One region of the Exiguobacterium sp. s64 genome, then DNA from elsewhere that is predicted to be linked to it. Evidence: riboswitches for the same ligand, from Rfam matches in the RefSeq annotation. Region 1 holds a riboswitch; each other region holds the start of a gene.

Region 1 (5,921 bases):
TTACTTCGCCGAGATCGAGCGCTTCGATGACCATCCGGCCGTCGATGAGACCGACGGCGCCGTGCTCATGAAGGAACTGCCAACGAATCTGCTCCGGAACAACCGGTACAGTTTCATGATGAAAGACCGGGTGCTCCCGGAAACGATGAAGGTGTTACATGAAAAACGAATGGTTTGACCGGATTGAGGTCCTCCCTCCATATGCCGGTTATGCGGTCCACCGTGGCTGGTACGCGACACGCGATGGTGAGGATGTCGTCGCCTATACGATCACGCCGACGCGACCGAACGGGCACGTCCTGTTTTATTTGCGCGGCGGAACAGGACGCATCGGGGACGTGCGCTTGCCCCGGTTGATGCAGTTCGCGGCCAAAGGCTTCCACGTCGTGGCGCCTGTTTACCGTGGTAACCATGGCGGGAGCGGGAAAGAGGACTTCGGCGGGGCCGATTTAGAGGATGTCTTGTCTCTCTACGATCGCGTCCATCGAACGGACACGCTCATTCATGCCCTTGGCTTCTCGCGCGGGGGCATGATGGCGTTGTCGCTCGCTGCGGAGCGGCCGCTCACGTCCGTGACGTCATGGGCGGGTGTCACCAATTTGGAATGGACGTACGAAGAGCAACGCTCGATGCGGAAAATGCTCCGCCGTATGACCGGGGGTGACCCGGAAGCGGCTCGTGAGGCGTACGTGGAGCGTTCACCCCTCTACAAGGACTGGGAGGCCCCGACGTTATTGATTCACGGGACAGACGACGAGCAAGTGCGGCTCCGCCATGCGACAGCCGTGGCCGAACGGATGGGGGAGCGGGCCGAACTTTGGATCGTCCCGTTCGCTCATCAACTCCCGTTTTGGGAAAAGTGGAAGACGACCGATGAGGTGATGGACTGGATGTTAGCCGTCGCACCAAAAAAATGACTAGCGCCTAAACCAGGCGCTAGTCATTTTTTATTAAACGATGATTGGGCCGGCCGCGACGACCGCCTCACTCGCTTTCGTGAATCGTTTGAAGTTGTCTTGGAACTTACGGGCGAGCGCTGCCGCCTCGGCGTCGTAGCGGGCCTCGTCTTTCCATGTGCCCCGTGGGTTGAGCACGTCGTCTGGCACCCCGTCGATGTGGCGTGGGATCTCGACGTTGAAGATGTCATGGCGCGTCGTCTCGACGTCACGGAGTTTCCCGTTGACGGCCGCGTTCACCATCGCCCGTGTATAGGCGAGCTTCATCCGCGATCCTTCGCCGTATGCGCCACCGGTCCAACCGGTATTGACGAGATAGACGTCGACGTCATGTTTCTCGATCAACGTGCCGAGCATGTCGGCGTAGCGTTCCGGTGCGAGCGGTAAGAACGGTGACCCGAAACATGTCGAGAAGGTCGCCTGCGGCTCCGTCACGCCGCGCTCCGTGCCGGCTAGCTTCGACGTATAGCCTGACAAGAAGTGATACATCGCCTGCTCCTTCGTCAATTTGCTGATCGGAGGCAGGACGCCGTACGCGTCGGCCGTCAAGAAGACGATCGTGTTCGGATGACCGGCTCGTGACGGAAGCATCGCGTTATCGATAAATTGAATCGGGTAGGCGGCCCGTGTGTTCTCAGTGAGTGAGATGTTCTTGTAGTCTGGTGCCCGTTCCTCGTCCAAGACGACGTTCTCAATCAACGAGCCAAATCGAATGGCATCGTAGATTTGAGGTTCGTTCTCACGCGACAAGTTGATCGTCTTCGCGTAGCAACCGCCTTCAATGTTGAAGACGCCGTCAGGAGACCAACCATGCTCGTCGTCCCCGATTAAATGACGTTCTGTGTCGGCCGATAGCGTCGTCTTTCCGGTACCCGATAGCCCGAAGAAGAGAGCCGTCTCGCCGGCGTCCGATACGTTCGCCGAGCAATGCATCGACAAGACGTGCTGTTCCGGTAACAGGAAGTTCATGACTGAAAAAATCGATTTTTTAATTTCGCCGCCGTATTCTGTTCCCCCGATCAGAATGGTCCGTTTGGCGAATGAGACGAGAATGAACGTTTCGGAGTTCGTCCCGTCGACTTCCGGATCGGCCTTATAGCTCGGTGCATAGATGACCGTGAACGGATCAAAGGCACCTTGTGTCGGCCATTCGCGCAAGAACAACTGTTTCGCGAACAAGTTGTGCCACGCGTATTCTGTGATGGCCCGCACTGGAAGCGTATAATGCTCGTCAGCCCCGGCAGACGCCTCGAGATAGTAGAGCTTGTCTTTCGTCTCGAGATGCGTGAGCACTTTATCGAGCAGTGCCGTGAACTTCTCTTCTGCGATCGGTTGGTTGACCGGACCCCAGTCTACTAAATGATTGCTGACTTCATCTTGCACGACGAATTTGTCTTTCGGTGACCGTCCTGTGAATTTACCTGTACTGACCGATAAAGCCCCGTCTTTCGTCAGTACGCCTTCCCCGTTGCGAATGGCTTCTTCCACCAATTCTGGAACCGTTAAGTTCCGCATCATGTCGGCACCTTTAATTAATTCTTCGATTTTCAGGAGCGTTGTCGCCATCCTGAATCCCACCTTTCCCCTAAATAGATGTGGATGAAATCCGCATACTTCCGCGTTTAATTAGTATGACGTTTTTATTATATGTGACATACTAATCAAAAACAAGCCTTTTTCACCCTTTAAAGTAAGCGCTTTCTTACACTGTCATTCTAACATATTCTGTACCAGGTCATAGTACAAAATCGAAAACCGACAAAAAAATGTTTGATATTTCACAAACATAACTATTACGAGTTCGTGAAAAGTTTTACGAATTCAGTCGATACGCTTGACAGAACGGGGTGTCATTTATATGATGGTCTTCGTAACGGATACTCTTATTCTGAGCGGTGGAGGGAACAAGGCCCTACGAAGCCCAGCAACCGTCCGATTTGTCATTGTTATTCGGAAAAGGTGCTATCCTGAAGCGAAGCGCAAGCTTCGAACGATAAGAGGGTAAGGAAGAACGATTCAACCTTTCCCATTGAACATGGCGAAAGGTTTTTTTCATTACCGTCCCAAAGCAACGCGTAAGGGGAACGAGTACCGTCCACACATCACCCTTATTATAGGAGGTTTTTCGAAATGGCAAACTTGAACCGTCGACTTTTCACTTCGGAGTCCGTCACGGAAGGACATCCGGATAAAATTTGTGACCAAATCTCAGATGCGATTTTGGATGCGATTTTAGCTGAAGATCCAAACGCCCGCGTTGCGGCTGAGACATCTGTCACGACAGGTCTCGTGCTCGTAGCAGGTGAGATCACAACATCAACTTACGTGGATATCCCGAAAGTTGTTCGTGAAACAGTTCGTGAGATCGGCTACACACGTGCAAAATATGGTTTTGATGCAGAGACTTGTGCTGTCCTCACATCGATTGATGAGCAATCGGTAGACATCGCCCAAGGTGTCGACCAAGCGCTTGAAGCTCGTGAAGGACAAATGACTGAAGAAGAAATCGATGCAATCGGCGCTGGTGACCAAGGTCTCATGTTCGGTTACGCAACAAAAGAGACACCAGAACTCATGCCGCTCCCGATTTCACTCGCGCACAAATTGTCACGTCGTTTGGCAGAAGTTCGTAAGAACGGCACGCTCGCTTACCTTCGTCCTGATGGTAAGACACAAGTGACGGTCGAATACGACGAAGCGAACAACCCAGTTCGCATCGACACAATCGTCATCTCGACGCAACACGCCGAAGACATCACACTCGAACAAATCCAAGCTGATTTGAAAGAGCACGTCATCGACGCGGTCATCCCGTCTGAACTCATCGACGCGGATACAAAATACTTCATCAACCCGACTGGCCGTTTCGTCATCGGTGGACCACAAGGGGATGCAGGCCTTACAGGACGTAAGATCATCGTCGATACGTACGGTGGTTACGCTCGCCACGGCGGCGGCGCGTTCTCAGGTAAAGACCCAACCAAAGTTGACCGTTCAGCGGCGTACGCGGCTCGTTACGTAGCGAAAAACCTCGTTGCAGCGGGACTTGCTGACAAAGCAGAAGTTCAACTTGCTTACGCGATCGGCGTTGCCCACCCGGTATCGATCGCAGTCGACACGTTCGGCACAGGTAAATTGAGCGAGACTGAGCTCGTCGAACTCGTTCGCGAGAACTTCGACCTCCGTCCGGCCGGCATCATCAAGATGCTCGACCTTCGCCGTCCAATCTACAAGCAGACAGCAGCTTACGGCCACTTCGGTCGTACAGACGTTGAACTCCCATGGGAGCAAACGGATAAAGCGGCAGTGCTTGAAGAAGGCGCGAAACGCTTCGCATAAGACAGTAAAAACGACCTTTCGCTGAGAAAGGTCGTTTTTTCTTGTTAAGATTGGTTTTTATCCTGCTTAGATGTATCATCGTTAGAAGAATCGTTAGAAGAAGAATCAGATGACGTTTCTTGGCCTAGCGCGGTGTCTTTTGCTTCGACCACTTTCTCGCCAATCGATTGTAAGTCTGATTTTGCTTCCATAGCGGTGCCGGCAACTTGCGTTAAGTCTTGTTTCACCGTATCCACTTCTCCAGCGACTTTTTCATAGACATTTTGAACGTCGGTGGCAACTTCTTGGATGATTCCAGAAGCCGATTTCACTTGGTCAATGACTTGCGAAGCTTTTCCGCTAGGATCTTTAGCCACTTCACTTACTAAACCACCGACAGATGATTTAGCAGTCGTGAGCGATTGTTTTGTGTTTTGACGGTTCGAAGAACTAAGTAGAGCAAGGGCACCTCCGACTACAGCTCCTAAAAGAATTCCTCTCACCAGTGTAATCCGAGGACCAGATGATTCTCCAGAATCAAACTGACGGTTCGGATGATTGGCTTGGTCGACTTGTGGATCATGTTGTAGTTTCGGTTCCATAGTAACACTCCTTTTTGTAAGTTGGCATTGATACTCTTATACCCGAGTCAAAATGGAAAATAACGTCTTCCTTCATTTCGACATCAAAAAGTAATGAGCGGGCAGGATATTTTTTTGCTGATGGGGAATGATACTACTAGATTGGCCAAAAGGGGGATGCCGTTATGAAGATCAGGGAAGCCGTACCAGAAGATGCCGCCACCATCCGCGATATTGCGCTCGCAACGGTCAGTGAACAAGACGAGGTTCGTTCAAAAGTAATGGAACGGGCTTATCAGCAAGAAGAGATCGTCCGCGCCATCAGTTCAAGCGAGGAAGCGAAAGAGCAGTTGTTCATTGTCGGTGAAGCCGAAGGCGACGTCATCGGGTTCTATCATGCGATCGACCGCGGGGATACGTGGGAAGTGCTCCGGCTCTATCTTCATCCGACCCATCACCGACAAGGTCTCGGAACGTCCTTATTGTCTCATCTGCGCGAACGTAAAGTTCAACCGATCGAACTGTACGTCGAGAGTTCGAACGAGCAGGCGATCGCCTTTTTGAACCATGAGGCGTTCATCGAATTGAATCGGATACAAGAGGAAGTGTACGACCAACCGATGGAACTGATTCATTTGCGCTATGACCCGAGCTAAGACCCTAGACGGATTTTCTGACAAACATCAGTCTCGGCTGATGTTTTTTGTTAGTATAAAAACATGGACATAATAAAATGAGGTGACAGTATGACATACGAAGAAGAATCACGAAAAGGGGTTATCGTGATCGTCTATCCGCTCCAGTTCACGTCACGCTTGAGCGAGGCGTTTTTAGGACGGTTACGTGACGAATATGAAGTTCTCGTCGTGACCGGACAGACGGTTGGCTTGACGGCGGAAGACCATAAGCTGTTAATCAAGAACACGCTACGCGAGGCGAGCCAGTACAAACTGCCGATTCACGTCATCGCCTTCAGTCTCGGGACATTGTTAACGAACCGATTGCTCCAGGAATACGATGTGCCGCTCGGCAGTTTGACGTATATCTCACCCTTGTTCGATTGGCA
Region 2 (5,921 bases), on a different contig from region 1:
ACGACAAGTTGACGACGTCTGGCTTTTCCTCCCTGCATCCGACCAATAACCCGGTGGATAACACAAGTAAACCGACTAACTTTTTCAAAACATCCGCCCCTTACCATCTGTTTGTACCAATTTTACCATTATATGACTTTAGGTGGGAATACGAAAAACCCGTCCACTTTCATGGACGGGATACGTGTATCAATTAGACGGCTTGATCAATCGCACGCGTCAATCGCGTCTCGACGTCACGGGCCACAGTTTGAAGCGATTCATCCTCAATCAGTTCGATCAGTTTCGTCGGCTTCGGCATCCCGACATGGGTCGCCCCGTCCTTTGTGAACACGGCAAGCTTACATGGGAGGAAATACCCGCCTTCTCGGTGCGCCGTGATGACTTTCTTCGCCTCTTTCGGATTGCATACCTCAAGGATACGATAGTCCCCCTCAATTGGCTGGCCTTTCTCTTCAAGCGTCTCACTCAAATTGAAGTCCCAGAGCACCCCGAACTCTTCTTCTTTGAGCGTCGTTTTCAGCTTCTCGACGACCGCTTCGACCGTCTGATCGGTCTTGACCGTATAATCAAACATGTGAATCCCTCCTCGATTGTAGTCTCTCTCGTCATGTACCCGAACTGAGGATCAACAAATCGTGAAAAAAGTATATGTGATTTGAAACATATTCGACGTCCATTACGTATGGATGAGAGAAAATAAAGAAGTCCATACTTACGTAAAGGAGAAGTGGTTGCCGTGACGGTCACCGTATTCACACATACAAGCTGCAGTTCTTCCCGTAAGACGATTGATTGGTTACGCGAACAGAACATCCCATTCATCGAGAAAAAATTGACCGATCAAGGGATGTCGTTCACCGAGTTCAAAGACATGCTCCGCCTCACCGAGAACGGGACGACCGACCTGTTGTCCATCCAAAAGAGCGTGTACAAACAAGCGGCGGACCAACTTGACGAGATGTCGCTCCGTGAGCTGTACAGCTTTGTGGCGTCGCACCCCCAAATCTTGAAGAGTCCGATCGTCGTCGACGACAATCGGATTCAAATCGGGTTCAGCGAGAAAGAGATTCGTACGTTCATCCCGCGCCATGACCGAATCGCCGAATTGAAACGATTGCTCGACAACAAATAAGAGCCCTGCCGAAGCAGAGCTCTTTTCTTATGCCTTCTTGAGTCGGGCCGCCAAGCGGTTACCGAACGATTGAATCGATTGGACGAGCAGGATCAAGACGAAGATGGTCACGTACATGACCTCCGGCTCGAATCGGAGATGCCCGTATTGATAGGCGATATCGCCGAGTCCGCCTGCCCCGACGAGTCCTGCCATCGCGGTCGCCCCGATCAAACCGATCGTCGCAATCGTCAGACCGAGCACGATCGAAGAGCGGGCCTCACGGATCAACACGTACCAGATGATTTTCCGGGTCGAGATGCCCATCGCCTCATACGCCTCGACGACCCCACGGTCGACCTCGAGTAGCGCCGACTCCATGAGTCGGGCGATATACGGTGCCGTGAACACGATGAGCGGCAACAGGACGCCTTGGACGCCAATCGTCGTGCCCATGATGAAGCGGGTGAACGGGAGGATGAAGAATAAGAGAATGATGAACGGGATGGAACGGACGACGTTGATGACACTTGATAACGCCCCGTAGAAATAACGATTGGCGAGCCGGCCGTTCGGTCGCGTCAAGACGAGAAGCGTCCCGAGCGGCAGTCCAATCAACGTCGAGATGACGAGCGCGATGCCGGTCATCGTGAGCGTCTGAATCGTCCCCGTCCAAATCAAGTCACCCCAATTTTCCCAAAACTGAAGCATGGTTCGTCACCTCCTTCACTTTCACACCGCTCGCCTCTAAGAAGCGGACGGCTTGATCGGTCTGGGCCTTATCGCCGTCCAAATGGACGAGCAGATTGCCGACGAGACCGCCTTTTAGCTTTTTGATGCCACCCCCGATGATATTCGGGAGCAAGCCGAACCGTTTCGTCAACTGGGCGAGCACAGCCTGTTCACTCTGATGGCCGATGAACGACAAGTTGACGAGCATCCCGTGCGTGCTCAACTCAACGACGACCTCTTTCGGGACATCGAGGTTCGTCTTCAAGAACTTGCGTGTCGTCGCATGCTGCGGGTCCGAGAACACGTCGAGCACGTCCCCTTTTTCGATGATCCGGCCGGCCTCGATGACCGCGACCCGGTCACAGATGCGCTCGATGACTTCCATCTCGTGCGTGATCAAGAAAATCGTCAGCCCGAGCTCGCGGTTGATGTCGAGCAAGAGGTCGAGGATCGACTCGGTCGTCTCCGGGTCGAGCGCGCTCGTCGCCTCGTCGCTAAGCAGGATGTCCGGCTCGTGCGCGAGGGCCCGGGCGATGGCGACACGTTGCTTCTGTCCGCCCGAGAGTTGCTCGGGATAATGTTTTCGATGGTCCGTCAAGCCGACGATGTCGAGGTATTTGTCGACGCGAGCGCGGATCGTTGCCTTGTCGAGACCTTCAAGCCGGAGCGGGATGGCGACGTTATCTTCGACGGTCGCCGTCTTGAGCAGGTTGTAATGTTGGAAGATCATTCCGATTCGATGGCGGAGTTTTGAGAGCCCACGTTTGTCGAGCTTCGTGATGTCCTGTCCTTCGATCTCGACCTGGCCCGACGTCGGGCGTTCGAGCAGGTTGATCATGCGGATGAGCGTGCTCTTGCCGGCCCCGCTTCGACCGATGATGCCGAAGATTTCGCCTTTCTCGATCGTGAGCGAGACGTCATCGAGTGCGGTGACGGCACCTTTGTTCACCGTGAACGTCTTCGTGATTCCTTTAAGTGCGATCATAGGTCCTCCTTAAAACGCCGGGACGATTGAGCCGTTGAACGTCTCTTCGATGAACGTCCGGACCTCGTCCGAGTGATAGTACGATTTGAGTGTCTCGACGACTTCGTCATCCTTGTTATCGGTGCGGACGACGACGTAGTTCGGATACGGGTTGTCGACCGTGTCTTCGTGGAACAAGGCGTCCTCATTGATCGACAGGCCGGCACCCATCGCGAAGTTCGTGTTGATGGCAGCGAGTGCGACTTCCGGGAGCTGGGTCGGGAGCTGCGACGCCTCGAGTTCGATGAATTCAAGGTTGAGCGGGTTCTCGGCGATATCACGTTTCGTCGCCTTGTCCGTCAATCCTTCCTTCAGCGTGATTAGTCCCGCTGTCTCATACAGACGGAGCGCGCGTAGCTCGTTCGCCGGGTCGTTCGGGACGGCGACCTTGTCACCTTCTTTCAAGTCCTCGATGTCGGTCAATTTCTCTGAGTAGAGACCCATCGGGAAAGCGACGGTCTTGAACACGTCGTCGATTTTATAGCCTTTATCGGACTTTTGCAGTTCTAGGAATGAGAGCGTCTGATAACTGTTCACGTCGAGGCTACCCTCGGCGAGCGCCGTGTTCGGCGTATTATAGTCGTTGAACACTTTGATATCGAGTTCGAGGCCGTCTTCGGCCGCGAGTTCTTTCACTTTCTCGGCGATCTGTTGGTGCGGCCCGCCCGTGACGCCGATCGTGAGCGACTCCGTGCTGAGCGACTCGCTCGCGTCCGATTGTCCGCATGCCGAGAGCGAGATGGCGGCGAGTAGTGACGTTCCTGCAAGTACTGTTTTCTGTTTGATGTTCATTTGTTTTCCTCCTCCAAAATGAAAGCCCGCTACTCATTCAGAGTGGCGGGCACGACAAGTCAAAGTCGGACACGCTCATCTCCCAAACGATATCGTCTGTTGGAATTAGCACCATGATCATTACGATCTGGTTGCCGGGTTTCACAGGGCCAGTCCCTCCACCACTCTTGATAAGCAATCGGTCTATTAAATTGTTATCATCTTACTTTTAATTCTTTTAATTGTAAATAGAAAATTGTAAATTTTCAAAAATTATTTTCAAAAAGTCTTTATCGAGTGGTTCCGGCAACTGTTGCAGTTCGGTTTCCGTCATGACGGAGTCGACCAGTACCGGGATGTCGCCCGACCCGACCCCGAGCGCCTCGAGCGTCGTCGGTGCACCGAACCGTTTCAACCAGGCCTCCAAATACGGAGCATCGGCCGAGCGACGCAACCGCTCCTGGACGATTAGGCCGAAGCCGACCTTGTCTCCATGCAAGAAAGAGTGGGTCGACTCGAAGCGGCTGAGCGCATTATGGACCGCATGGCCCACGGCGACGCGTGTCCCGGCGTCACCAAATCCACCGACGGCGCCGCCGATGGCGAGCACGTGATCGACCGCGAAGCGGACGTCGTCACTATACGACTCAAAAGCGTGCTCGCTCAATTCAAGTTCGACGAGACGCCCGCACTGCTCGGCCAAGACGAGTCCGGTGTTGACGCCGGCGTCAGCTGAGCTGTCACCACTCAAATAACGGGCCTCGTAAAACTTCGCGACCGTGTCGATGACACCGGCCCGAAAGTATTCATATGGTGAGCGCGAGATGACCCGTGAGTCAACGATGACCCGTTCGATGACGACGCGGAACATGTCGTAGCGGTCGTAGCTCCCGTCCTCCTGATAGACGACGCTGAGCGGTGTGAACGCCGCACAGTTCGAGGCGAGCGTTGGGACGACGATGAGCGGGACGTTCCGTTGATAGGCGACGAGTTTGGCCGTATCGACGAGCTTGCCGCCTCCGACGGCGATTAACACGTCGGCGTCCAACGGTTTGAGCCGTTTGACTTCCGAGTCCGTGCACTCCCCGCTGAACCTTGTTGCCGGATAGTCCGCGATGGCCGGAAAGATGGCTCGGACGACGTCATACCCGTTCTGACCGTGCAGGACGTGGGCACGTCGGCCGTCGACTAAGTCATCCAGACGGTCGAGCGCGTCATCGGCGTGGTCATATTCAAGGACGGCCTGACGAATCATGCGCGCACCTCCTCATAGGCGGCAAACAACCGCTCGATTCGTTCGACCGCCTCGTCAATCTTCGGTTCCGGTGAGACGAGACCGAAGCGGACGTATCCGTTCCCTTCCGAACCGAAGAAATAGCCCGGGGTGACGGCGACTCCTGCCTCGTACAATAACTTACGCGAGAACGATTTGGCATCGCCCTCGGGCACTTTCGCCCAGACGAAGAACGAACCCTCCGGCGGCTCGACGGCCCACCCGGCCCGGTTCAACCCATCGATCAGGCGATCGCGTCGCGCCTCATAGAGTCGGGCCAAATCGTCCCGGATGGAGCGTGGGGCCTCGAGCGCGGCGACAGCCGCCGCCTGGATGGCCGAGAACACGCTGACGTGGACGTGGTCCTGATACGTGTTGATCGCCTCGATGATGTCCGCGTTCCCGACGGCGAAGGCGACGCGCCAACCGGACATGTTGAACGCTTTCGACATCGTATATACCTCGATGCCGACTTCTTTCGCCCCTTCCGCCTGCAGGAAGCTAGGCGGGACGTGGCCATCGAATCCGATGCTGCCGTATGCGAAATCGTGGACGACCATCAAGTCCCGCTCCCGGGCGAACCGAACGGTGTCGTCAAAGAAGGCTGGCGTGGCAACGGCCCCCGTCGGATTGCTCGGGTAGTTCAAATACATGAGTTTTGCATTTTGCGTATCGAGCGTCTCATAGTCCGGCAAGAAGCCGTTCTCTTCCCGGAGGACGAGGTCACGGACGACGGCACCGGCGAGGCGTGCCCCCGAGATGTAATCAGGATAGCCGGGATTCGGTAGCAAGATCCCGTCGCCAGGTTCGAGTACGCATTGCGGCAACGTGATGAGTCCGGACTTGGAACCGATGAGGATCGCGACTTCCGTCTCGGGATCGACTTCGACGCCGTACTCATTCAAGTAAAACGTCGCCACCGCTTGTTTCAGACGGGCCTGACCGCGGAACGGACCGTATTGATGGGTCGAGGCATCAAGGAGCGCCGTCTGAAGTGCGTCGCAGAT
Region 3 (5,921 bases), on a different contig from region 1:
TTCCTCTGCGAGCGACTGCAATAACGTGAGCAGTGACGTCGCATCTTCCGTCGACAAGGCGGCCGTCGGTTCGTCGAGCAAGAGGTAGGCCGCATCACTCGCGAGCGCCCGGGCAATCAAGACACGTTGTTTGACGCTGAGCGGGAATCGTCCGACCGGTTCGGTCACGTCAATCTCTAGTCCGACACGTTCCAAGTAGGTGGCCGCTCGCTGTTTTAGTTCACGAGGACGAATCCGTTCGACCGCCTGCCACGGCACGACGTTTTCATAAATCGGTAAATCGAGATAGAGGGCGTCATCGACTTCTTGCGACACCGTGATGATCCCACGGCGTATCGCCTCGGCCGGTGTGAATGTGACCGGTGTCTCGTCGAGCTCGATCGTCCCGGATGTGGGGATGATGGCGCCACTCAACAGCTTCACGAGCGTGCTCTTCCCGGCCCCGTTCAACCCAAGCAAGCCATGAATCTCGCCACGGCGGAGCGTGAAGCTGACGTCGTCGAGCACCGTGACATCACCATAGCGTTTCGTGACGCGTTCAAGCCGTAACATCAGTCCGTCCCTTTCATCCAGTCCGACCAGGCCGCGTCTGATGCGCCCCAGTTCGGGACGTATTGACCGAGGTCGTCCATCGTTACTTTCTCGTCCGGCAAGACGTCGCGGTCGACGAGATATGGGTCGACCGAATGAATCGACGGCGTCTCTTCACCAGCTAATTTTTGATACGCGTAACGGACTTGAATCCGTCCGATTTCAGCCGGATCGGTCGCCGCCGTCACTTTCCACGGGCTACCGTCCTCTTGCATGAGCTGCAAATCTTCATCGCTCAAATCAATCCCATAGACGGCGATCTCATCGCGTCCGGCCTGTTTGATGGCACGGCTCGCACCCTTAGCGAACTCGTCCCACATCGCGAACACGGCATCAATCTCACCTTCCGGATACTTCTTCAAAATTGCTTCCATCTGGCTCTGTGTGTCGAGCGCCGTATTGTTCGTCGCCGAACCAAACTTGGCGACTTCTGTGATACCCGGGTAACGCTTCAAGAACGCATCATAAATCGTGTGGCGACGTTCCATCGGTGTGAAGCCACCAACCCAAATCGTGACGATTTTGCCTTCACCGTCCAAATCTTCGGCGAGCGCCTTGAGTGAACGCCAAGCGAGCGAATAGTCGTCTTGGTCGATGACGGTCACGCCTTCGTTCGTCAAATCGTTGTCGAACGCGACGACTTTGATGCCTTTATCGAGCGCGCGTTGGACCGGTTCTTTCAACGCATCGGCACGGCCATGGTCGATCAAGATGACATCGACGCCTTGCGTCGTCGCCGTATCGACATAGCTCGCCATCTTCGACAGGTCGTTGTCGGCGTTGTACACTTTCACGTTGCCGCCGAACGATTCGACTTGTTCCGTCACCCCGTTGATATACTGCGACGAGAACGTCCCGATCGACATCTGCATGATCAGGGCGACATCGATATCTTTCGGAAGTGTGGCATTCGAGACCGAGACGGGTTTCGTCTCCGGTGTCTTCTCAGCCGGCTTCGATGGGGCCGCTTGTTCGTTCGTGCAACCGACGAGCGCCAAGACGAATGTGAATAGTAAAATTAATAGTTTTTTAGACATGAATTGTTCCCCCTACATGATGTGTGATGGCAGTCTCTGTCGGCTCGAACACACCCGCCTCGGTGATGAGTCCGGTGATGAGGTCCGGTGGGGTGACGTCGAACGCCGGATTGAAGACGGTGATGCCGACGGGTGCCGTCGGTTGACCACCGATATGTGTCACTTCTGACGGGTTCCGCTCCTCGATTTCAATCGTGTCATCCGCCGTCAAATCGAACGTCGAATGCGGCGCCGCGACATAGAACGGAATGCCGTAATGTTTGGCAAGGACGGCGAGCTGCAACGTCCCAATTTTATTGGCGACGTGACCCGTCCGTGTGATACGGTCAGCTCCAACGATGATGGCGTCGACTCGTTTTGACTGAATCGTCCAAGCCGCCATATTGTCGGTGATGAGCGTCACGTCGATATCGGCCCGGTCGAGTTCCCAGACAGTGAGGCGTGCCCCTTGCAGGAGCGGCCGCGTCTCACAGGCGAAGACGTTGAAAGATACGCCCTGTTCTTTTCCGACGTAAAACGGCGCGAGCGCTGTGCCGTATCGCGATGTCGCGATGGCACCGGCGTTGCAGATTGTCAACACGTTCCCCCCGGCCGGCAACACCGTCAGCGCATGCTCGCCGATGGCCCGATATGTATCGACGTCCCGGTCGTACAAAGCGATGGCGCGGCGTTTGATTTCCTCGGCAATCGCCTCAAAGTCGTCCCCGACATTTAAATCAAGGAGCGATTCGATCACGTTTTGCAGATTGACCGCCGTCGGTCTTGTCGCAATCAAGCGGCGTCCGACGAGGTCGAGTCGACGGGTGAAGTCCGGGTCGTCGACTAACCGGCCTGCCTCTTTGGCGAGGACGAACGCCCCGAAGTAAGCGATGGCCGGGGCACCACGGACTTGGAGCGTCTCGATGGCATGTTCGGCCTGTTCGAGCGTCTCGATTGTCACGTAACGCTCTTCATGTGGTAACAACGTCTGATCCAATAGGATGAGTTCGTCCGTTTGCGAATTAAAGCGGATGTTTTGGACCGTCATACGCGCACCCCCGACAAAAGCGTCACCAAGTCGTCAATCGATTCGACGCTGTGGCGTTCTTTAATGAGCGCCGTCCCGAGGGCAAGCGCGTCACGTTTTCGTTCGAGCCGCGTCGCTTCCGGCAACGTCTCGAGATCGGCGACACCGGCGAGTCCGACGGCACGGCGAATGAGTTCGCAACCGGCATAGCCGATCGTGTCGCTGAAGATTGTCCGCAACAATTCGTCGACGAAACCGTCCGTATTGAACGGCTCGACAGCGCGCTCAAAGTTGGCCCGGAACGTCTTCTCGAACGTCTCCCACACCGTCAAGACGTCCGTGAAACGTTCGAAGCGTTTGAGCGGGTCATGGAACGTCGACAGCGTCAAATGGGCGATAATTTGGCCCAAATCAAAGCCGAACGGTCCGTAAAATGCGAACTCTGGATCGATGATTTTCGTCTCTTGTTGAGTCGCGAAGATGCTGCCTGTATGTAGGTCACCGTGCAGAAGCGCCTCATGTTTCGTGACAAATCCGACTTTCAGTTTCGTCACCTCGACCTTGAGCGCCTGGTCTTGCCAGAGGCGTTCGACATCTTCTCGAAGCGCCGCCTCGATGTTGTTCGACTCCGCGTCTTTGAACGGGTCGGTGAAGATGAGCTTCTCGGTGATGTCACACAGTTCCGGGTTGTAATAGTCACGTTCAATCCGCTTCTTCGCGATCGGGCCGGCCGCATAATCCGACGTCGCGAACAGCGTCTCGCCTAAAAATTCACCGACATGACGCGCGAGTTCCGGATAGCTCTCCCCTTTCAAATAACCGGTGCGGACAATCTCATAATCAGACAGATCTTCTAAAATCGTGTAGGCGAGCGTCCGGTCGCTACCGAGGACGTCCGGGACGAAACGCGGCGCCACGTTCGCAAACTCACGGAGTGCCAACTGTTCAATCCATGCCCGTTCGAGTGTAAGCGGCCAGCTCTCACCGACGACTTTAGCGTATGGGAGCGCCTGTTTGACGATTAGGCGCTGTTCGCCTTGGCGAATCCGAAACACGAGATTCAAATTGCCGTCCCCGATTTCCTCACACTCGGCGATTCCGTCTTGCAAGTATCCTAATTGACGGACGTGCTCGACGACAGACTGTTCTGTAAATGGTTGATATGACATGATGTTTTCCCCTTCCTGTACGTTGCCCACAAAAAAAGCCCCTTTCTCCGCGAGAAAGAGGCACAGCCAAAATGGTTGTTCCTCTCATCTGTCAGACATTCGTCTGGTGGATGTAGCACCGTGCCTAATGGTCGGTTGCTGCGGCGTCATCGGGCCAATTCCCTCTGCCAACTCGCGATAAGAGTGGTTTATTCGATTCGGTGAACTTATGTGATGAATATTACGGACTCGACGTCACAATTGTCAACGTCCTTTTCTCCGTGCCACTCGTCTTTTTTTTGTGCATATATGGAAACAACTTCCCAAAATATTTTTTTTGGAAAAAAAGGAATTGACGACGTGACGAATCTGTGTAAAAATTCAATTAAATTTCACAACTTCAAATCACATTCTTATCAAGAGCAGACGGAGGGACGAGCCCGATGATGTCGCAGCAACCGACCAGAGATGGCACGGTGCTAATTCTTGCAGCGAAAGCTGAGAGATAAGAGTTCATTTTTTATGATGACCTCTTGCCTCGGCATGGGGTCATTTTTTGTTTGCCTGGAAGGAGGAACCATATGAGTATCACTGCCACATATGAAATCAAACGGACGGATGCGGTCGCAAGCATTGCCGACAAAATCGCCCTCGAGCTGACCGTCGGCACATGGACTGAGCTGCGTCATTTAGAGCAAGAGCAGTTACAGGCGTACCGGGGTGAGGTCGTATCGACCACCCATACGGAGACGACGAGCCGGTTCACGATCCGCTATCCGTTACATAATGTCAGCCCTGACTTTTCATCCATCTTGACGACGACGTTCGGGAAACTATCCCTCGACGATTCGATTCGGTTAATCGATTTGACGTTGCCCGAAACGCTCGCCCCTCATTTCAAAGGCGCCAAGTTCGGCGTCGACGGGATTCGCGAGTTGCTCGGTGTCCATGACCGTCCGCTCGTCATGAGCATCTTCAAAGGCGTCATCGGGCGTGACCTCGCGTTTCTCGAGCAGCAACTCCGCGATCAGTTCGCCGGCGGCATCGATATCGTCAAAGACGACGAGATTTTATACGACAATCCGCTCACGCCGTCGCTCGAACGGGCCCGGATCGGAGCGGCCGTCATTCAAGCGCACTTTGAGGCGACCGGGAAACGTGTCCTCTACGCCATCACGCTGAGCGGCCCTGTGTTCGGTCTTCGCGACCAGGCGCTCCGGCTGATCGAGGCCGGTGCGACGGCGCTCCTATTCAACGTCTATACGTACAGTCTTGACGCACTGCGCGAACTTGCGAACGACCCAGACATCCGTGTGCCGATTTTGGCCCACCCGGCCTTTGCCGGCGCCTTGACCGGGTCCATCAGTCATTCGCTCTTACTCGGTAAACTCCCACGTCTCGCCGGGGCCGATTTGACGCTCTTCCCGTCTCCATACGGTTCGCTCGCGACACCACGGGACGAGGCGTTCGCGATTCGTGACTTGAGCGCCGAACCGCATTGGTCGAAACCAATTTTACCGGTCCCGTCAGCCGGGATTCATCCGGGGCTTGTCGCCGATATCATTCGTGATTTCGGGACGGAGGTCGTCATCAACGCCGGCGGTGGCATTCATGGTCACCCGGACGGTGCAGCCGCCGGGGCCCGTGCTTTCCGCCAAGCCATCACTCACGTCCTCGGTCCCACCGAAGGACAGACGGACGAACTCGATACCGCGTTAAAGGCGTGGGCGTCACGATGACGGTCCACATCCTGTGCGACTTCGATGGGACGATCACGGCGGAAGACAATATCATCGCGTTGATGAAGGCATTCGCCCCGCCGGCTTGGGTCGAGTTGAAAGATGCGGTGCTCGAACAACGGATTTCCATTCGCTCCGGTGTCGGTCAAATGTTTCAACTATTGCCGAGCGAGGCCGCCCCGGCTTACCACGATTATTTGTTGGAGCGGATCACGCTCCGCCAAGGGTTCCCATCATTTTTAGAACAGGTTCGGGCGCACGGTTGGAAGTTTGACGTCGTCAGCGGCGGGATGGACTTCTTCGTCCAGCCGGTCTTAGATGGTCACGTCGCCCCTGAGCACATCTACTGTAACGTCGCCGACTTCTCCGACGAGACGGTAACCGTCACGTGGCCGCACGC
Region 4 (5,921 bases), on a different contig from region 1:
GACGACGACGCCGTCTGTCACTTTCGGGACCGCAAACCCGATCTGTTGTCCCATATCGAACGATGACAGCTCGTCTTCCTTTTCGTCGTACCACCAAAGTGTGTGTCCTTCGATGTCGACCCAATAGAACCGTTTCAGTTCAGCATCCCAACATGGGCCTTCCCCAAGTGTATTTCTGACTCGAATCCATAACGCCGCGTTTACTGTCTCCATTGAATTGCCTCCACTCTCTACATTGATTTCAACTGACTATTCCCTGAGCGGATGAGGTCTATTCAAGATTTTTCAAAATCGTTCCGCAGAGTCGTGGGCGATGTCCGTTTTTTCCTTCGTCGGAGCGGCTCTATGAAAAAAAAACTCCTTGAATCATTCGATTCAAGGAGTCCACTTATTTCGCACCTTCGACGTTCATATGTTTACTGCGCAACTGGCCGCATGCCGCATCGATGTCAGTCCCGTGCTCAAGGCGGACACCGGTGTTGATGCCACGCTTCTTCAAGACATCATAGAACGCCATGATGTCCTCCGAGGTACTGCGCTCGTATTGGATATGCTCGTTGACCGGGTTATACGGGATCAAGTTGACGTACGACTTGTCCTTGATATCGTCGATGAGGTCCGCCAATTCCTCAGCGTGCTCCGGCAAATCGTTCACTTTCGACAGGAGAATATATTCGAACGTGATTCGTTTGTTCGTCTTCTCGACGTAATACCGGATGGCCGGCATGAGCTTGTCGAGCGGGAACGCCCGGTTGATTTTCATGATTTGCGTCCGTAGCGCGTCGTTAGGCGCATGGAGCGACAGCGCCAAGTTGATGCGCAAATCGAGGTCCGCGAACTTGTAAATCTTGTCGGCAAGTCCGCTCGTCGAGACGTTGATTTTACGCGGGGCGATCGCGAGACCGCGCTCGTCCTTGACGACACGCAGGAAGTCGACCAAGTTGTCAAAGTTATCGAACGGTTCGCCGATTCCCATGACGACGATATGGCTGACCCGGGCCCCTTCGCCGACTTCGTCCAAGTAGTGTTGCACGGTCATAATTTGTTCGACGACTTCGCCCGCTGTCAAATCACGTGTCTTCTTCAAGAGACCGCTCGCACAGAAGCTGCAGCCGATATTGCACCCGACCTGCGTTGTTACACAGACCGAACGGCCGTACTTATGTCGCATGAGCACAGTCTCGATATAGTGCCCGTCGTGTAGTTTAAGTAAAAATTTGACCGTCCCGTCGCCCGCCTCTTGTTTGACGAACAGGTCTTGCGTCGAGATGACGTATTCGGCGGCGAGCGCCTCACGCACCTCGGCCCGTACCGAGATGTCCTCGATTTGTTTCACTCGGTCGATGTAGAGCGAGTCCCAGATTTGTCTCGCATGGAAAGCGCTGTATCCCCAAGAGACACACGCTTCTGTCAGCTGATCGAACGTCAGCCCGTATATAGATGGTTTCATTGCTATCTGTCCTTTCTTCAATCCGCATACGTACCATTGTAGCGGACGTGGACGACGGGTGCAACGTTCTTATAACGGTGGAACGGGACGCGAAATATGTCGCTCGAACGCATACGCCAGACGGATCAAGTCACGTTCGGCATAACTCGTCCCGGTGAACGATAGGCCGAACGGCGCCCCACTCGCTTTCAAGCGATATGGGATCGTGATGGTCGGATGCCCGGCTTTTGCCGCCATGTCATAGTTCAAATCGTGAGGCAAGACGAGCGCGTGCAACTGTTGTTCGTTTAATAGGCGGTCGAGTCCGTCCGTCTTGGCGTCACGCACGTCATCGAGCCGGCGCGTCAAATAGGCCGCCTCGATGAGACGTCCCGACAATCTTTCCGCCTTTTCGAACGTCTTTTGTCCGTGCGGGATCGTCTCAGGATGTCTGTTGTTCCAGTCCATCAAATCAGACAACGTCTCGTATGGGAGTGTCGTCGTGGCCAGGTACGCCTCGATCCCGAGTTTGAACTCGTGGTACAAAATATCGCCTTGGTCGAGCGTATCATGGGCGGGCAGCTCGACTTCGACAAGGTCGATGCCGCTCTGTTTCAACAGCTCGGTCGCCTCACCGTATAATGCTTGTTCTTCTGCTGATAAATCAGCCTTGACGATCCCGACACGCATCCCGACCGCTTGGCGCTCGTCGAGGCACGTCCGATACGGCGGACCGGCCGGGAGGTTGAGTGTCGCCGGGTCCGCCGGGTCTTCCCCTACCATCACCTCAAGTGCCCTTACCGCGTCTTCGAGCGTTCGTGCCATCGGTCCCGCCGTGTCTTGCGACCGCGAGATCGGGATGATGCCACTCCGACTGATGAGGCCGACGGTCGGTTTGATGCCGACGATGCCATTGTGCACGCTCGGATGGATGATGGAGCCGCTCGTCTCGCTACCGACAGCGAGCAGTGTCAGGTTCGCTGCAACCGCAGAGGCCGAACCTGAGCTCGAACCTCCGACATCGAGCTTATCCCCATATGGATTGAGCGCCTGCCCACCGACGCCGCTCCAGCCGTTCGGCATGCCCTCGGTCAAAAAGTTGGCCCATTCGGACAAGTTCGCTTTCCCGAGGATGATGGCCCCGCTCGCTCGCAGGTTTTGGACGAGATGGGCGTCCCGGCCTGCGAAGTGATGCGCGAGTGCGACGGCCCCGGCCGTCGTCTTCATGAGTCCGGCTGTCTCGACATTGTCTTTGATCAAGACAGGAATGCCGAGTAGCGGCAAGCGTAGCCCGCGACGAAATGCCCGGTCAGCCGACTCGGCCTCGAACAAGACGTCCGGGTTCACTTGAATGACCGCCTTCAGTTTGTCGTTGAACTGGGCGATCCGGGTCAAATAATAGGCCGTCACGTCACGCGCCGTGAACGTTCCTTCTTTATATCCGCGATGGGCGGTTTCGATATCGAGTTCCATAAAATCAAATGTGTCAGTCATATTGATTCCTCCTTTGGTCACTCGATGGTATTCGCTATCGACATTTGATTTCCTGTTTTCGTTCGCCAACGAATGTGTAACTTGGTACACTGAAAGAAAAGGGAGGTTACTATGAACCGTTCGTACGTGCTCGTCTTGCTTGCCGTGTTCGCTCTGTTTTTCTTGCAACTGTATGCCGGCGACCTGCCGTTCGTCTTGCCAATCTCAATCGGGCTCATCGTTTTGATTATCGGTGCCACTTTGCTGAAACTCCGACGAAAATCAAATCGTTGACGTCACTTCGAGGCAGATGGTATGATGCTGTCACCAACTACATATCGATATCTTGAGTGAACGAGAGACCTGGCTCTATGACTTCACAGCAACCTGCTTCGGCAAGGTGCTACTTCCAGCAAGGCGTAAGCCTTGGCCGATATGACAGAGCGCTCATGTCGATGACATGGGCGCTTTTTTTTGGGAATTAACCTAAGGGGGACAAGATAATGGAGAAAGCAACATTCGCAGGTGGGTGTTTTTGGTGCATGGTGACGCCGTTCGAGGAACAACCTGGCATCGAATCGATCGTATCGGGTTATACGGGAGGTCACGTCGACGATCCGACGTATGAACAAGTGAAGACAGGGACGACGGGACACTACGAGGTCGTCGAGATCACGTTCGATCCGACGCTGTTCGCATATGAGCGACTGCTCGAACTGTATTGGATTCAGACCGATCCGACCGACGACGGCGGCCAGTTCCAAGACCGAGGCAGCCAATATGCGCCGGCCATCTTCTATCATACGGCGGAGCAGCGCATCGCGGCCGAGAAGAGCCGGGACGAGCTCGCGGCGAGCGGACGCTTCAAACAGCCAATCGTCACGAAAATCTTGCCGGCTGATGTGTTCTATCCGGCCGAGGAGTACCATCAAGACTTCCATAAAAAAAATCCGGCCCACTATAAAGAGGACCGGAAGAAATCTGGGCGCGACGCATTCATCGAGCAAGCCTGGTAAGCAAAAAGACGGGTCGCTGGACCCGTCTTTTTAGCTTTTCGCAATCCCGAGCATGAATCCGGCCACGACGATTAGCCCGATTCCCATAAAGACGAAGACACGTTCTTTCGTCGTCTTCTTTTCTTTCAATAGATAAATTCCGCCGAGTGTCGCCACGACGACGTTCAATTGGGATAAGGCGAATGACGTCGCGATGCCGACCTCACCGCTCGAGACGAACAGACCGAAGTTCCCGATTCCCCAGGCCAGACCGGCCAAGATGTTTTTGAACGTCTTCGGATCGAACTTTTTGACGTCTTTCTCACGCAGGCTGAACAACAGTGCCGCGATGAACATCCCGACCGATTGCGGCAAGATGGCCGTGATACCGTCGACCTCGAAATAGTTCGTCAAGACGGCGTACGTCACGTACCCGATACTCGACACGAGCAGGACGAGCAAGCCTTTTTTCAAGGCGCCGCTGCTGTCGCTGTCTTTCTTCTGTTGATACGACGTCAGCGCCGCCCCGATGATAATCAACACGAGCGCCGAGAACCCGAGCCACAGTTCGGTCGACGTCTGCCAATCACCGAGCACGATGACGCCGAACAAGGACGTCCCGACGAGTTGCATGCCGGTGCTGATCGGCATCGCTTTCGATACACTTAAAATTTGGAACGATTGGAACTGTAAATATTGACCAAGTGCCCAGAACACACCGGAGATGAAACCGGTCACGAGCGCGAGAGTCGTGAACTCCGGACTGAAGACGAGTGCGATGATGACCGCCATCACCATCGCCCCAATCGTCGTCCCAATCAACTGTTGAATCGGCTTACCGCCGACTTTTGAAACGATGAGCGGGATACTCCCCCACATCAAGGCAGGTAAGAGTGCGAGTAAAATCATTTCCATGGATGACACCTGCTTTCGTAGAATAATATTACTCATGATTTTCCCACGTTTTGGCCGGATTAAACTTTGTTCAAAAAAATTTAAAAATACCCATTGCCAAATGTTTTACTAGGATGATATAATAATTTTCGAACGGGGCATTAGCTCAGCTGGGAGAGCGCCACGCTGGCAGCGTGGAGGTCAGCGGTTCGAGCCCGCTATGCTCCATTATCGAAGTCACCACTCATTTGAGGGGTGACTTTTTTGCGTCTGTGCCCGGTTTAAGTCACCTGGTAGCGGGTAATGATTGTAAGACATCATTATTCTAAGGGGGACTTACTATGGATCGTGTCTCTGTCGAAGAGACCGTTTTAGCCGTCATCGACTGCATGCGGGCAAGCAATCACTGTTTCTCAAAATGTTTACAAGAAGAGGATTTATTGATGGTCGCCGAATGCATCCGGCTCACGAAAGAATGTTCGGAGGTATGCGCCCTCGCCTTGAACGCACTCGAGACGGATTCGGCCTTCATGAAACCAATCGGTGCACTCTGTGCGCAGGTGTGTGACACATGTGCCGTCGAATGTGGCCGGCACTTGCACGACCATTGTCAACGCTGCGCCGAGGCGTGTCTGCGCTGTGCCGAGGCGTGCCGGAACTTGGCAGCCGCATAATCGCTTTTTAGTCTAACGATATGTTAGACTTTTTTTATACTTGTTTTTAGAGAAAGGGACCGATTATGTCACATTCCATCCTTGCCATCGACGTCGAGACGGCCAACCGCGATAGTCGCAGCATCTGCTCTGTCGGCTGGAGCCTGCTCGTCGACGGTGAAATCATCGAGACGAACCAACTGCTCGTCAATCCAGAAGAAGACTTTGACGCTGGTAATATCCGCGTCCACGGCATCCGGCCAAGTGACGTCTGGGATGCGCCGGCGTTACCCGAGGTGCTCGAACAGCTCTATCCGACGTTCCGACACGTCGACCTCGTCATGGCGCACAACGCTTCATTCGATATGGGCGCTTTCAAAAAAGCAATCGCCAAATATGATTTATATACGTTCCCGACAATCGAGTACGGTTGTACCGTCAAGCTGTCGCGAAAACTATACCCCGGACTTCCGAATC

The links. Region 1 has a riboswitch for S-adenosylmethionine ahead of metK (methionine adenosyltransferase). Riboswitches for the same ligand answer to the same signal wherever they lie in the genome.
Region 2: linked by a shared signal. The riboswitch ahead of KNP64_RS03825 (MetQ/NlpA family ABC transporter substrate-binding protein) and the one ahead of metK (methionine adenosyltransferase) in region 1 are both predicted to bind S-adenosylmethionine.
Region 3: linked by a shared signal. The riboswitch ahead of mtnK (S-methyl-5-thioribose kinase) and the one ahead of metK (methionine adenosyltransferase) in region 1 are both predicted to bind S-adenosylmethionine.
Region 4: linked by a shared signal. The riboswitch ahead of msrA (peptide-methionine (S)-S-oxide reductase MsrA) and the one ahead of metK (methionine adenosyltransferase) in region 1 are both predicted to bind S-adenosylmethionine.

The regions. Positions count from the first base shown of each region.
Region 1 is NZ_JACSLH010000007.1:11,746-17,666, reverse strand. It holds gene ytkD (RNA deprotection pyrophosphohydrolase) at 1-178, shown strand, start outside; gene KNP64_RS10875 (alpha/beta hydrolase family protein) at 159-917, shown strand; gene pckA (phosphoenolpyruvate carboxykinase (ATP)) at 951-2,522, opposite strand; SAM riboswitch class I at 2,837-2,956, shown strand; gene metK (methionine adenosyltransferase) at 3,087-4,295, shown strand; gene KNP64_RS10860 (hypothetical protein) at 4,340-4,876, opposite strand; gene KNP64_RS10855 (GNAT family N-acetyltransferase) at 5,041-5,511, shown strand; gene KNP64_RS10850 (alpha/beta hydrolase) at 5,602-5,921, shown strand, end outside.
Region 2 is NZ_JACSLH010000002.1:48,716-54,636, forward strand. It holds gene KNP64_RS03800 (hypothetical protein) at 1-88, opposite strand, end outside; gene KNP64_RS03805 (DUF302 domain-containing protein) at 194-577, opposite strand; gene KNP64_RS03810 (Spx/MgsR family RNA polymerase-binding regulatory protein) at 740-1,135, shown strand; gene KNP64_RS03815 (methionine ABC transporter permease) at 1,163-1,825, opposite strand; gene KNP64_RS03820 (methionine ABC transporter ATP-binding protein) at 1,797-2,831, opposite strand; gene KNP64_RS03825 (MetQ/NlpA family ABC transporter substrate-binding protein) at 2,841-3,662, opposite strand; SAM riboswitch class I at 3,735-3,839, opposite strand; gene KNP64_RS03830 (iron-containing alcohol dehydrogenase family protein) at 3,880-4,896, opposite strand; gene KNP64_RS03835 (aminotransferase class I/II-fold pyridoxal phosphate-dependent enzyme) at 4,893-5,921, opposite strand, start outside.
Region 3 is NZ_JACSLH010000003.1:21,087-27,007, reverse strand. It holds gene KNP64_RS06070 (sugar ABC transporter ATP-binding protein) at 1-552, opposite strand, end outside; gene KNP64_RS06065 (sugar ABC transporter substrate-binding protein) at 552-1,628, opposite strand; gene mtnA (S-methyl-5-thioribose-1-phosphate isomerase) at 1,621-2,655, opposite strand; gene mtnK (S-methyl-5-thioribose kinase) at 2,652-3,803, opposite strand; SAM riboswitch class I at 3,885-3,987, opposite strand; SAM riboswitch class I at 4,193-4,294, shown strand; gene KNP64_RS06050 (2,3-diketo-5-methylthiopentyl-1-phosphate enolase) at 4,364-5,521, shown strand; gene KNP64_RS06045 (2-hydroxy-3-keto-5-methylthiopentenyl-1-phosphate phosphatase) at 5,518-5,921, shown strand, end outside.
Region 4 is NZ_JACSLH010000002.1:102,552-108,472, forward strand. It holds gene KNP64_RS04080 (SMP-30/gluconolactonase/LRE family protein) at 1-213, opposite strand, end outside; gene rlmN (dual-specificity RNA methyltransferase RlmN) at 389-1,450, opposite strand; gene KNP64_RS04090 (amidase family protein) at 1,520-2,923, opposite strand; gene KNP64_RS04095 (hypothetical protein) at 3,035-3,196, shown strand; SAM riboswitch class I at 3,241-3,341, shown strand; gene msrA (peptide-methionine (S)-S-oxide reductase MsrA) at 3,406-3,918, shown strand; gene KNP64_RS04105 (GRP family sugar transporter) at 3,949-4,812, opposite strand; tRNA gene KNP64_RS04110 (tRNA-Ala) at 4,947-5,019, shown strand; gene KNP64_RS04115 (four-helix bundle copper-binding protein) at 5,133-5,465, shown strand; gene KNP64_RS04120 (3'-5' exonuclease) at 5,531-5,921, shown strand, end outside.